4 regions of the Streptomyces sp. P9-2 genome follow, and region 2 is predicted to be linked to each of the others. Evidence: riboswitches for the same ligand, from Rfam matches in the RefSeq annotation. Region 2 holds a riboswitch; each other region holds the start of a gene.
The links. Region 2 has a riboswitch for cyclic di-AMP ahead of ACQY0Z_RS03155 (C40 family peptidase). Riboswitches for the same ligand answer to the same signal wherever they lie in the genome.
Positions count from the first base shown of each region.

Region 1: another riboswitch for cyclic di-AMP. It lies ahead of ACQY0Z_RS10100 (transglycosylase family protein); the one in region 2 lies ahead of ACQY0Z_RS03155 (C40 family peptidase).
Region 3: another riboswitch for cyclic di-AMP. It lies ahead of ACQY0Z_RS23320 (M23 family metallopeptidase); the one in region 2 lies ahead of ACQY0Z_RS03155 (C40 family peptidase).
Region 4: another riboswitch for cyclic di-AMP. It lies ahead of ACQY0Z_RS04085 (transglycosylase SLT domain-containing protein); the one in region 2 lies ahead of ACQY0Z_RS03155 (C40 family peptidase).

Region 1 covers NZ_CP192633.1:2,145,752-2,147,944, forward strand. The annotation lists gene ACQY0Z_RS10095 (transglycosylase family protein) at 1-499, shown strand, start outside; cyclic di-AMP (ydaO/yuaA leader) riboswitch at 719-887, shown strand; gene ACQY0Z_RS10100 (transglycosylase family protein) at 892-1,581, shown strand; gene eno (phosphopyruvate hydratase) at 1,850-2,193, shown strand, end outside.
Region 2 covers NZ_CP192633.1:691,558-693,750, reverse strand. The annotation lists gene ACQY0Z_RS03155 (C40 family peptidase) at 95-1,270, opposite strand; cyclic di-AMP (ydaO/yuaA leader) riboswitch at 1,295-1,431, opposite strand; gene pcrA (DNA helicase PcrA) at 1,684-2,193, shown strand, end outside.
Region 3 covers NZ_CP192633.1:5,099,409-5,101,601, forward strand. The annotation lists gene ACQY0Z_RS23315 (M16 family metallopeptidase) at 1-668, shown strand, start outside; cyclic di-AMP (ydaO/yuaA leader) riboswitch at 870-1,035, shown strand; gene ACQY0Z_RS23320 (M23 family metallopeptidase) at 1,048-1,821, shown strand; gene ACQY0Z_RS23325 (GntR family transcriptional regulator) at 2,042-2,193, shown strand, end outside.
Region 4 covers NZ_CP192633.1:873,638-875,830, forward strand. The annotation lists gene ACQY0Z_RS04080 (polyprenyl synthetase family protein) at 1-256, opposite strand, end outside; cyclic di-AMP (ydaO/yuaA leader) riboswitch at 783-953, shown strand; gene ACQY0Z_RS04085 (transglycosylase SLT domain-containing protein) at 956-1,429, shown strand; gene ACQY0Z_RS04090 (HAD family hydrolase) at 1,393-2,193, opposite strand, start outside.

The sequences.
Region 1 (2,193 bases), 1.5 Mb from region 2:
CGGCGGCTCGAGCACTCCGTCCGCTTCGCCGGAATCCGGTGATTCGTCCGCTTCTCCCTCTCCGTCGGCGACGTCCGGTTCGTCCGGTGAGGCGAAGAGCGGCACGGGCGCCGGCGCCTCCGCGTCCACCTCCGCCACTCCCGGAGGTGACGAGTCGGACAAGTCGGGGCAGAGCACCGGTTCTTCGGCCGTCGGTGAGTCCGAGGACGGCGGCTCGGGCCGCCATCGCGGTGTCAGCGCGGAGGAGGGTGCGACCGCGGGTACCGGGACCCCGTCGTCCGGCCGGCACGCCTCACCCTCCGCGGACACGCCTGCGGGCATCTCCGATGACCGTTACACCGTCCAGACCGGCGACAGCCTGGCCTCCATCGCCGACTCCCTTGCCCTGACCGGCGGATGGACGGCCCTCTACGTCGAGAACCAGCAGGTCATCGGCGACGACCCGGACCTCATCCTGCCCGGCCAGCGCCTCCTGGTGGACGCAGAAACCGGCGAATAGCGGTCGGAAAAGGGTGGCAGAAGGCACCCCCGTGCGGCGGCAGTTGACGGAGCGATTAGAGCTGAATGTCCGTAATAAGGGCCGTGAGAGATAGGTCTCAGAGGCCCTGATCATCTTTGAAATTCCGCCGATCGCGTGCTTACGGTCGTGACCGCTCGCCATCGCGGGCCCCGGCTGCCGCCACGCCGAATCCTGCCAGTGGCAGCACGGGAACAGTCGTCGCGTCATGCGCCGTAGGCAGGAGCGGGGGACCCAGGTAAGTGCCGCGACCGGACGGTTGACGTCCGGTACGGCTCGGGGTGAAGCCGCGTCCCGTGAGGGACGTGGCCGGGCAACTCAACCGGCCCGAACCCGACAGCTCACCTCGTAGGCGTCGGTGAGGGGATCCAACCATGCTGTTTTCCGGCAAGGGCAAGCACCGTCGTCCGTCCAAGGCCACCCGCGCCATCGCCATCGCCGGTGTCACCGGCGCCGCCGTCGCCGGCCCGCTGATGGCGTCCGGCACCGCCTCCGCGGCCACCGCGTCCGAGTGGGACGCCGTCGCCCAGTGCGAGTCCGGCGGCAACTGGTCCATCAACACCGGCAACGGCTACTACGGCGGTCTGCAGTTCTCCGCCTCCACCTGGGCCGCGTACGGCGGCACCCAGTACGCCGCCACCGCCGACCAGGCCTCCAAGGCGCAGCAGATCGAGATCGCCGAGAAGGTCCTCGCGGGCCAGGGCAAGGGCGCCTGGCCGGTCTGCGGCACGGGCCTGTCCAACACCCCGTACAGCGGTGCCGCCGCCGAGGCCCCCAAGACCGAGGCCCCCGCCGAGCGCACCGAGGAGAAGGCCTCCCGCTCCGCCGAGCGCCCGGCCGCCCCGGCCGAGGAGAAGGCGGCGAAGAAGACCGTCACCACCCCGACCGGCAAGAAGGTCGAGAAGGGCGACGGCGAGTACAAGGTCGTCAAGGGCGACACCCTCAGCTCGATCGCCGCGGAGCACGACGTCGAGGGCGGCTGGGCGAAGCTGTTCGAGCTGAACGACGACATCGTCGACGACGCCGACCTCATCTACCCGGGCCAGCAGCTGCACCTCAAGTAAGGGCAGACCGCGAGGTCCCTCCCGTCCCCCCACGGGCTCCCCGCCCCGGTGCGTTTCTTCCCCCGTGCGCACCGGGGCGGGGTCATGTCCGGACGCATTCCGGTCACGGTTTGCCGAGACGGCTTTGTTCCGTACGGAAACAATTTACGCTCTGTTCTGTCCATGAGGCGGGCGGCGAGATGGCCGAACGCCCGGAGCCGGTTAGGCTCGGACTCGCAGGGCCCCGCGGCCCCGCTCACCCGCGTCACATCCCAAGAAGGAGATGCTCGTGCCGTCCATCGACGTCGTCGTAGCCCGGGAAATCCTGGACTCCCGAGGCAACCCCACGGTCGAGGTCGAGGTCGGCCTCGACGACGGCAGCACGGGTCGTGCCGCCGTCCCGTCCGGCGCCTCCACCGGCGCCTTCGAGGCCATCGAACTCCGTGACGGCGACGCCGGCCGTTACCTGGGCAAGGGCGTCGAGAAGGCCGTACTGGCCGTCATCGAGCAGATCGGCCCGGAGCTCGTCGGCTACGACGCCACCGAGCAGCGCCTGATCGACCAGGCGATGTTCGACCTGGACGCCACCGACAACAAGGGCTCGCTCGGCGCCAACGCCATCCTCGGCGTCTC
Region 2 (2,193 bases):
TCGACACGGAACCGCCGACCGAGCCTCTCCGGCCCGGTCGGCGGTTTTCGTATGTGCGCCCTCTGCGTCCTCTGCGTCCTGTGCGCCCGTGCCGTCAGGCCGGCCGGACGATGCTGTGGATCGCGGAGTCGCCGTCGTAGAAGATCGACTCCTCGCGGACGTACGTGCCCGGCTTCGGGGCGTGGATCATCATGCCGTTGCCGATGTAGAGACCCACGTGGGTGACGTCGTCGTAGAAGAAGACCAGGTCACCGGGCTGCGCCTGGGACACCGGGACGGTGGTGCCGGCGTTCACCTGGTCGTAGGTGGTGCGCGGGAGGGAGACGCCGGCGGCCTTCCAGGCGGCCTGGGTCAGCCCCGAGCAGTCGTAGGAGCCGGGACCGGTCGCGCCCCAGACGTACGGCTTGCCGATCTGCGCGCGGGCGAAGGCGAGGGCCTTCTCGGCCTTGGTGCCGTACGACGAGTCGGCGGGCGGGGTCTCGGTCGAGCCGGACCCGGATCCGGACCCGGTGCCCTCCGAGGTGCCGCCGCCCTGCTGCGCGGCCTCCTCGCGGGCCTGCTCCTGCTCCGCCTGCTGCCGGGCCAGCTCCGCGGCCTTGCGGGCGGCCGCCTCCTGCTTGCGCTTCTCGATCGCGGCGAGCCGCGCCTTCTCCTCGGCGGTCAGCTTCGACAGCAGTTCGCGCGCGTCGGCGAGCTTCTTCTGGACGGTGGCCTTCGCCGTTTTCAGGTCGCCCTGCGTCTCGGTGAGCGTTTGGAGGCTCTCGGTGGCCTCCTGCCGCTTCTTCATCGTCTCGGTCTGCTGGGTGACGTAGTCGTCGACCGCCGCCTTCTGGCGGCCGGTCATCCGGTCCAGCACCTGACGCTGGTCGAAGATGTCCTGCGGGGTCTCCGCGAGCAGGAACGTCGCGGTGTCGGGCATGCCCGCGCCGGTGCGGTACTGGGCAGCCGCGTAGGAGCCCAGCTCGGCGCGCGCCTCGTTCAGCTTCTGCGTGCGCTGCGCCACGTCGTCGAGGAGGGTGTCGACGCGCTTGCGCTGCTTGGTGGTCTTCTCCTTGGCCGCGTTGTACTTCTCGGTCGCCGACTCGGCCTGCCGGTAGAGGTCGCCGACCTTCTTCTCCACCTCCTCCAGGCTCGGCCGGTCCTCGCCGGGAGAGGCGTTGGCCGTCTGGGAGAGCAGGGCCACAGAGGTGAGCGCGGCCGTGGCGAGGGCCGGGGTGCGTATGCCTGCCACGCGCGTGCCGGGGGTGCGCGACTTGCGGTGCGACGCCAAGGGAGGCGACTCCTTCCGGTGCTCCGCCTACCGGGTTAGCTGTCGGGTTCGGGCGGGTGGAAGGGTTGCCCTACGGCCTCTCCGAAGAGTGGGCCGATTCACCCCAAGTCTCGGTGGGTCCCCGGCTCCGGCTGCCCTGGCGGACAGTGACGGACTCGGCGGGGGCCGCGCGGCCCGGCGAGGTTCGCCGGCGGGGGACGAGCGGCCCGGACGGCACGGTAGCCAACTGGTGTGGTCCTTGTGAAGGTTGATGGGTGATATGCCCGATACATTTTCGTGACCTTCTTGGGGATGTCACGCACGGTGAGGCGCTGACCGTGGAGGGTGCCCGCCGGGGCGCCCCCGCGAGGGGCCGGGGGATGTTCCCGGGGCGGGCCCGGGTTGTCGGTGGAGCGCCCTAGACTCGGAGAGCGATGAGCAGCCTCTTTGACGACAGCTTCCTGGCGGACCTCCAGGCCCAGCGCGGCCCGGCGGACGAGCCCCCGCCGCCGCCCGAGGACGAGCACGCCCCGGAGCCCCTGCCGGACGACCTGTTCGGCGGGAAGTTCGACGTGCCCCCGGAGCGGGACTCCTACTACCGGGACGGCGCCCCGCGGCCGGTGATCGACTCCGCCGCGCTGCTCGAGGGGCTGAACGACAACCAGCGCGCCGCGGTCGTGCACTCCGGCTCCCCGCTGCTCATCGTCGCCGGTGCCGGGTCCGGCAAGACCCGTGTGCTCACCCACCGCATCGCCTACCTGCTCGCCGAGCGGGACGTCCACCCGGGCCAGATCCTCGCGATCACCTTCACCAACAAGGCCGCGGGCGAGATGAAGGAGCGCGTCGAGCAGCTCGTCGGGCCCCGGGCGAACGCGATGTGGGTCATGACGTTCCACAGCGCGTGCGTGCGCATCCTGCGCCGCGAGTCCAAGAGGCTCGGCTTC
Region 3 (2,193 bases), 4.4 Mb from region 2:
GGCCCGTCCCGCCGGTGGTCGCGGACGACACCGGCCGCGTGGTCATCGTGGACCGCCCCGGAGCCGTGCAGACGCAGCTGCTGATCGGCCGTACGGGCCCGGACCGGCACGACCGCGTGTGGCCCGCGCAGGTGCTCGGCACGTACTGCCTCGGCGGCACCCTCACCTCGCGCCTGGACCGCGTCCTGCGCGAGGAGAAGGGATACACCTACGGCGTACGGGCGTTCGGCCAGGTGCTGCGCTCGGCCCCCGACGGCACGGGCGCGTCGCTGCTGGCCATCAGCGGCTCGGTCGACACCCCCAACACCGGCCCGGCGCTGGACGACCTGTGGACCGTGCTGCGCACGCTGGCCGCCGAGGGCCTCACGGACGAGGAGCGGGACGTCGCCGTGCAGAACCTGGTGGGCGTGGCGCCGCTCAAGTACGAGACGGCGGCGGCCGTCGCGAGCACCCTGGCGGACCAGGTCGAGCAGCACCTGCCGGACCACTACCAGGCCGACCTGTACCGGCAGTTGGCCGCGACCGGCACCGTGGAGGCCACGGCGGCCGTCGTGAACGCCTTCCCGGTGGACCGCCTGGTGACCGTGCTCGTCGGCGACGCGGCGCAGATCAAGGCGCCCGTGGAGGCGCTCGGGATCGGCGAAGTCACCGTCGTCACGGCCGAGTAGAGCCGCAGCGGGACGCACGCGCGCGGGAGCCCCGGTGACGGGTACGTCACCGGGGCTCCCTTATGCCCCAATTGGGGCGGAGGTTGCCTGTCTGCCCTGTGGGATGCGCTACAAAACCCGGGAATCGTTTGGGGATTGTGAGATGTCCCGCTTAGTTTCGTGCGGGCTGTTCGTCGGGCAGTGCGCCGCATCCGCGGCACCGGACAGTCATCGCCGAGTCCCCGTACGGCGCGAGCCAGGGGAGCCGGGGACCCATGTGCAGTCCCTGGGGTGAATCGGACGCCCGCGCGTGTCGCGAGGGTGTCCGTAGGAGACCTTCCTGCTCCGAACCCGTCAGCTAACCCGGTAGGCGAGAGGGAAGGAAAGGACCAGCTTGTACATGGCGTTCACCCGCGCCACCGGGAAGCACCGTCGTCCCGGCCGCGTCCAGCGCGGCACCGCCCGCGCCGCGGGCGTCGCGGCCCTCGCGGGCACCGGCGTCGTCGGCTCCTTCACGGCCCCCGCGCTCGCCGCCGAACCGGCCGCGGCCCAGACCGGCCTCACCCCTGTCGTCACCCTCGGCGACGTGGTCGCCGACCGCATCGACGCCCAGGCCGCCGCCCAGCACGAGGCCGCCCGCGTGGCGGCCCAGGAGGCCGCGCGCAAGGCCGCCGAGGAGGCGGCCCGTGAGCGCGCCGTCGAGGAGGCCGAGAAGGCCCGCGCCGAGAAGGAGCGCGCCGCGCGTGAGGCGGAGCGCAAGCGCCTCAACACCTTCGTCTCCCCGATCCCCGGCTCCTACGTGTCGACCGCGTACCAGAGCGGCGGCGCCATCTGGTCGTCCGGCAGCCACACCGGGATCGACTTCCACGCCGCGAGCGGCACGCCCGTCCACTCCGTCGGCGTCGGCACGGTCGTCGAGGCCGGCTGGGGCGGCGCCTACGGCAACCAGGTCGTCATCAAGATGCACGACGGCACGTACACCCAGTACGCGCACCTGTCGTCGATCTCGGTGTCCGTGGGCCAGGAGGTCGTCGCCGGCGAGCAGATCGGCCTGTCCGGCGCCACCGGCAACGTCACCGGCGCCCACCTGCACTTCGAGGCGCGCATGTCCGCCGACTACGGCTCCGACCTCGACCCGGTCTCCTACCTGCGGTCGCACGGCGTGAACATCTGAGGCGTACCACCGCGCCCTCGGGGCGTACCGGCCCGTCTTCAGGCCCCGGCTCCCACGAGCCGGGGCTTTCGCCGTTTTCGAGCCCGTCCGCGCATGCGCCGCCTGTCCAAAAATTATGTATGGATTCCGGTCCGCCGTCGGAAATTGTCTCCGGTTGCAATAGAGTCACGAACGGACGTCAATCGTCGACGTTTCACGGGGATTAAGCCGGAGGTCGGTCATGCGTATTCCCGCGCACTCGGTGTGCACGGCGATCCGGGACGACATCGTCGCCGGTGTCTACGAGCGCGGGGGCCGGCTCACCGAGGAACTGCTCGCCCGCCGCTACGGGGTCTCCCGCGTCCCCGTCCGCGAGGCGCTGCGCACGCTGGA
Region 4 (2,193 bases), 180 kb from region 2:
TGAGCTCCACCACGACGGCCGACGGCACGACGCCGGGCGCGTAGGGGTCGCCGAACCGGGCGGCCAGCATGACGAGCAGCGGGCGGAACCGCTTGCCGCCGGCCCGCACCAGGTGCTGCGCGGCCTCCGTGATGAACGGCACCTCGCTCTTGGTGGCTTCGAGCAGCCCTTCCTCGACAGCCGTCAATCCGGCCTGGACATCGGCTTCCAGAGCCTGGTCCCGCACGCTCAGCCCGAACGGCCCGACGACGGTCACGAGGGGTCTCCTGTCTGCTGGTGTCTGCTGGCGGTTACACGGTTTGTCGATAGGTCGCTGCCACCACTCGAGTCAGCGTATCCGGTCAGGTTTCGATCACCGCCAGGGCCCGGGGTCACAAGCAGGGCGATACGGGATCAGAAGCGGAGTGTTTTTGTTCGGCTGATAACAACGGACATACCTCAGCTTCCCGGACACAGTGACCCCTGAACCATCCTGCCCCACCCCTGGGTCCGATTTGCCGTTATTGGTGAGCGAATTCCCCTTGGCCACAAATGCGCTCGGGGTCGCCGTTCCGTGAAGTGAGTCACGCGCCGGGCGATCACCGGGACACCCTCGCACACCCCCGTCCTTCCGCTCCACGCAACGGAGTTGACGCTTGGCGACCGCAAAGGATCAAACGTTCAAAAACACCCATCTCAAGATCAAACGGGGTGTTGCGTGATCGTCGCACTTGTTCCCGACATCTGCTCTCGCATACGTTCCGGGCCTGCCGGGTGGACGCCTAGTCCTGCCGCCACCCGCATCACACCCGACGACCAACTCACGCACGGCAGGAGCGGGGGACCCAGGTAAGCCGCCGTACCGGACACCACGCCGGGACGGCTCGGGGTGAAGCCATGCCCGCAGGGGCACGGCCGGGCACTCTCCCGCCCGAACCCGACAGCTCACCTCGCAGGCGTAGGAGAGGACCCAGACATGCCCGCTTTCGCTTCGCCCCGTCGCCTCGTCCGCACCCTTGCCGTCGCCGGCACCGGCGTCGCCGTGGTCGCGCTGCCGCTGTTCGGGGCCACCAGCGCCTCCGCGGCCCCCTCGGCCCAGGCCACGACCGCCGCCTCCACGACCGCGTACCCGGACAACCTCGACGGCTGGATCCGCGAGGCGATGGACATCATGGCGCAGAACGGCATCCCCGGCTCCTACGACTCCATCCACCGCAACATCATGCGGGAGTCGTCCGGCAACCCGGCCGCCATCAACCTGTGGGACTCCAACGCCGCGAAGGGCACCCCGTCGAAGGGCCTGCTGCAGGTCATCGACCCGACCTTCCAGGCGTACCACGTGCCCGGCACCGCCTTCGACCCGTTCGACCCGGTCGCCAACATCGCCGCGGCCTGCAACTACGCCGCCGACCGCTACGGCTCGATCGACAACGTCTTCGGCGCGTACTGAGCCGACCTCTGACGGCCGACACCGGCCACCTGCCCGAACAGTCGCTCGAGGACGACGGCCACGCCGTCGTCCTCGTTCGACAGGGTGACCTCGTCGGCCACCGCCTTCAGCTCCGGATGCGCGTTGGCCATGGCGACGCCGTGGCCCGCCCACCGGAACATGGGGACGTCGTTCGGCATGTCCCCGAAGGCGATCGTGTCCTCGGGGCGCAGCCCCAGGTGCTCGGCGGCCAGCGCCAGCCCCGTCGCCTTGGTGACCCCGCACGGCTGGAGCTCCACCGTGCCCGGCCCCGACATGGTGACCGTGGCCAGCGAGCCGACCACGGAGCGGGCCGCCGCCGCCAGCGCGTCGTCCGACAGCGCCGGGTGGCGCAGCAGCACCTTGCTGATCGGCTTCGCCCACAGGTCGTCGCGCCGCTCCACCCGCACCGACGGCAGCGTCGGGTGCGGCATCCGGTAGCCCTGCTCGATCAGCGTCAGCCCGTCGACCCCGTCCTGGTCGACCGCGGCGTACACCTCCCCCACCTCGGCCTCGATCTTGCCGAGCGCGGTCTCCGCCAGCTCCCGGTCCAGCCGGACCGACCACAGCATCCGCCCCGCGGCGGCGTCGTAGACCTGCGCCCCCTGTCCGCACACCGCGAGCCCCGTGCAGCCGAGGTCGTCGAGAAGCGGCCGCACTCTGGGGGCCGGCCGGCCCGTCACCACGAGGTGCCGGGCACCGGCCCGTCCGGCCCGGGCGAGGGCGGCGAGGGAGCGGTCGGAAAG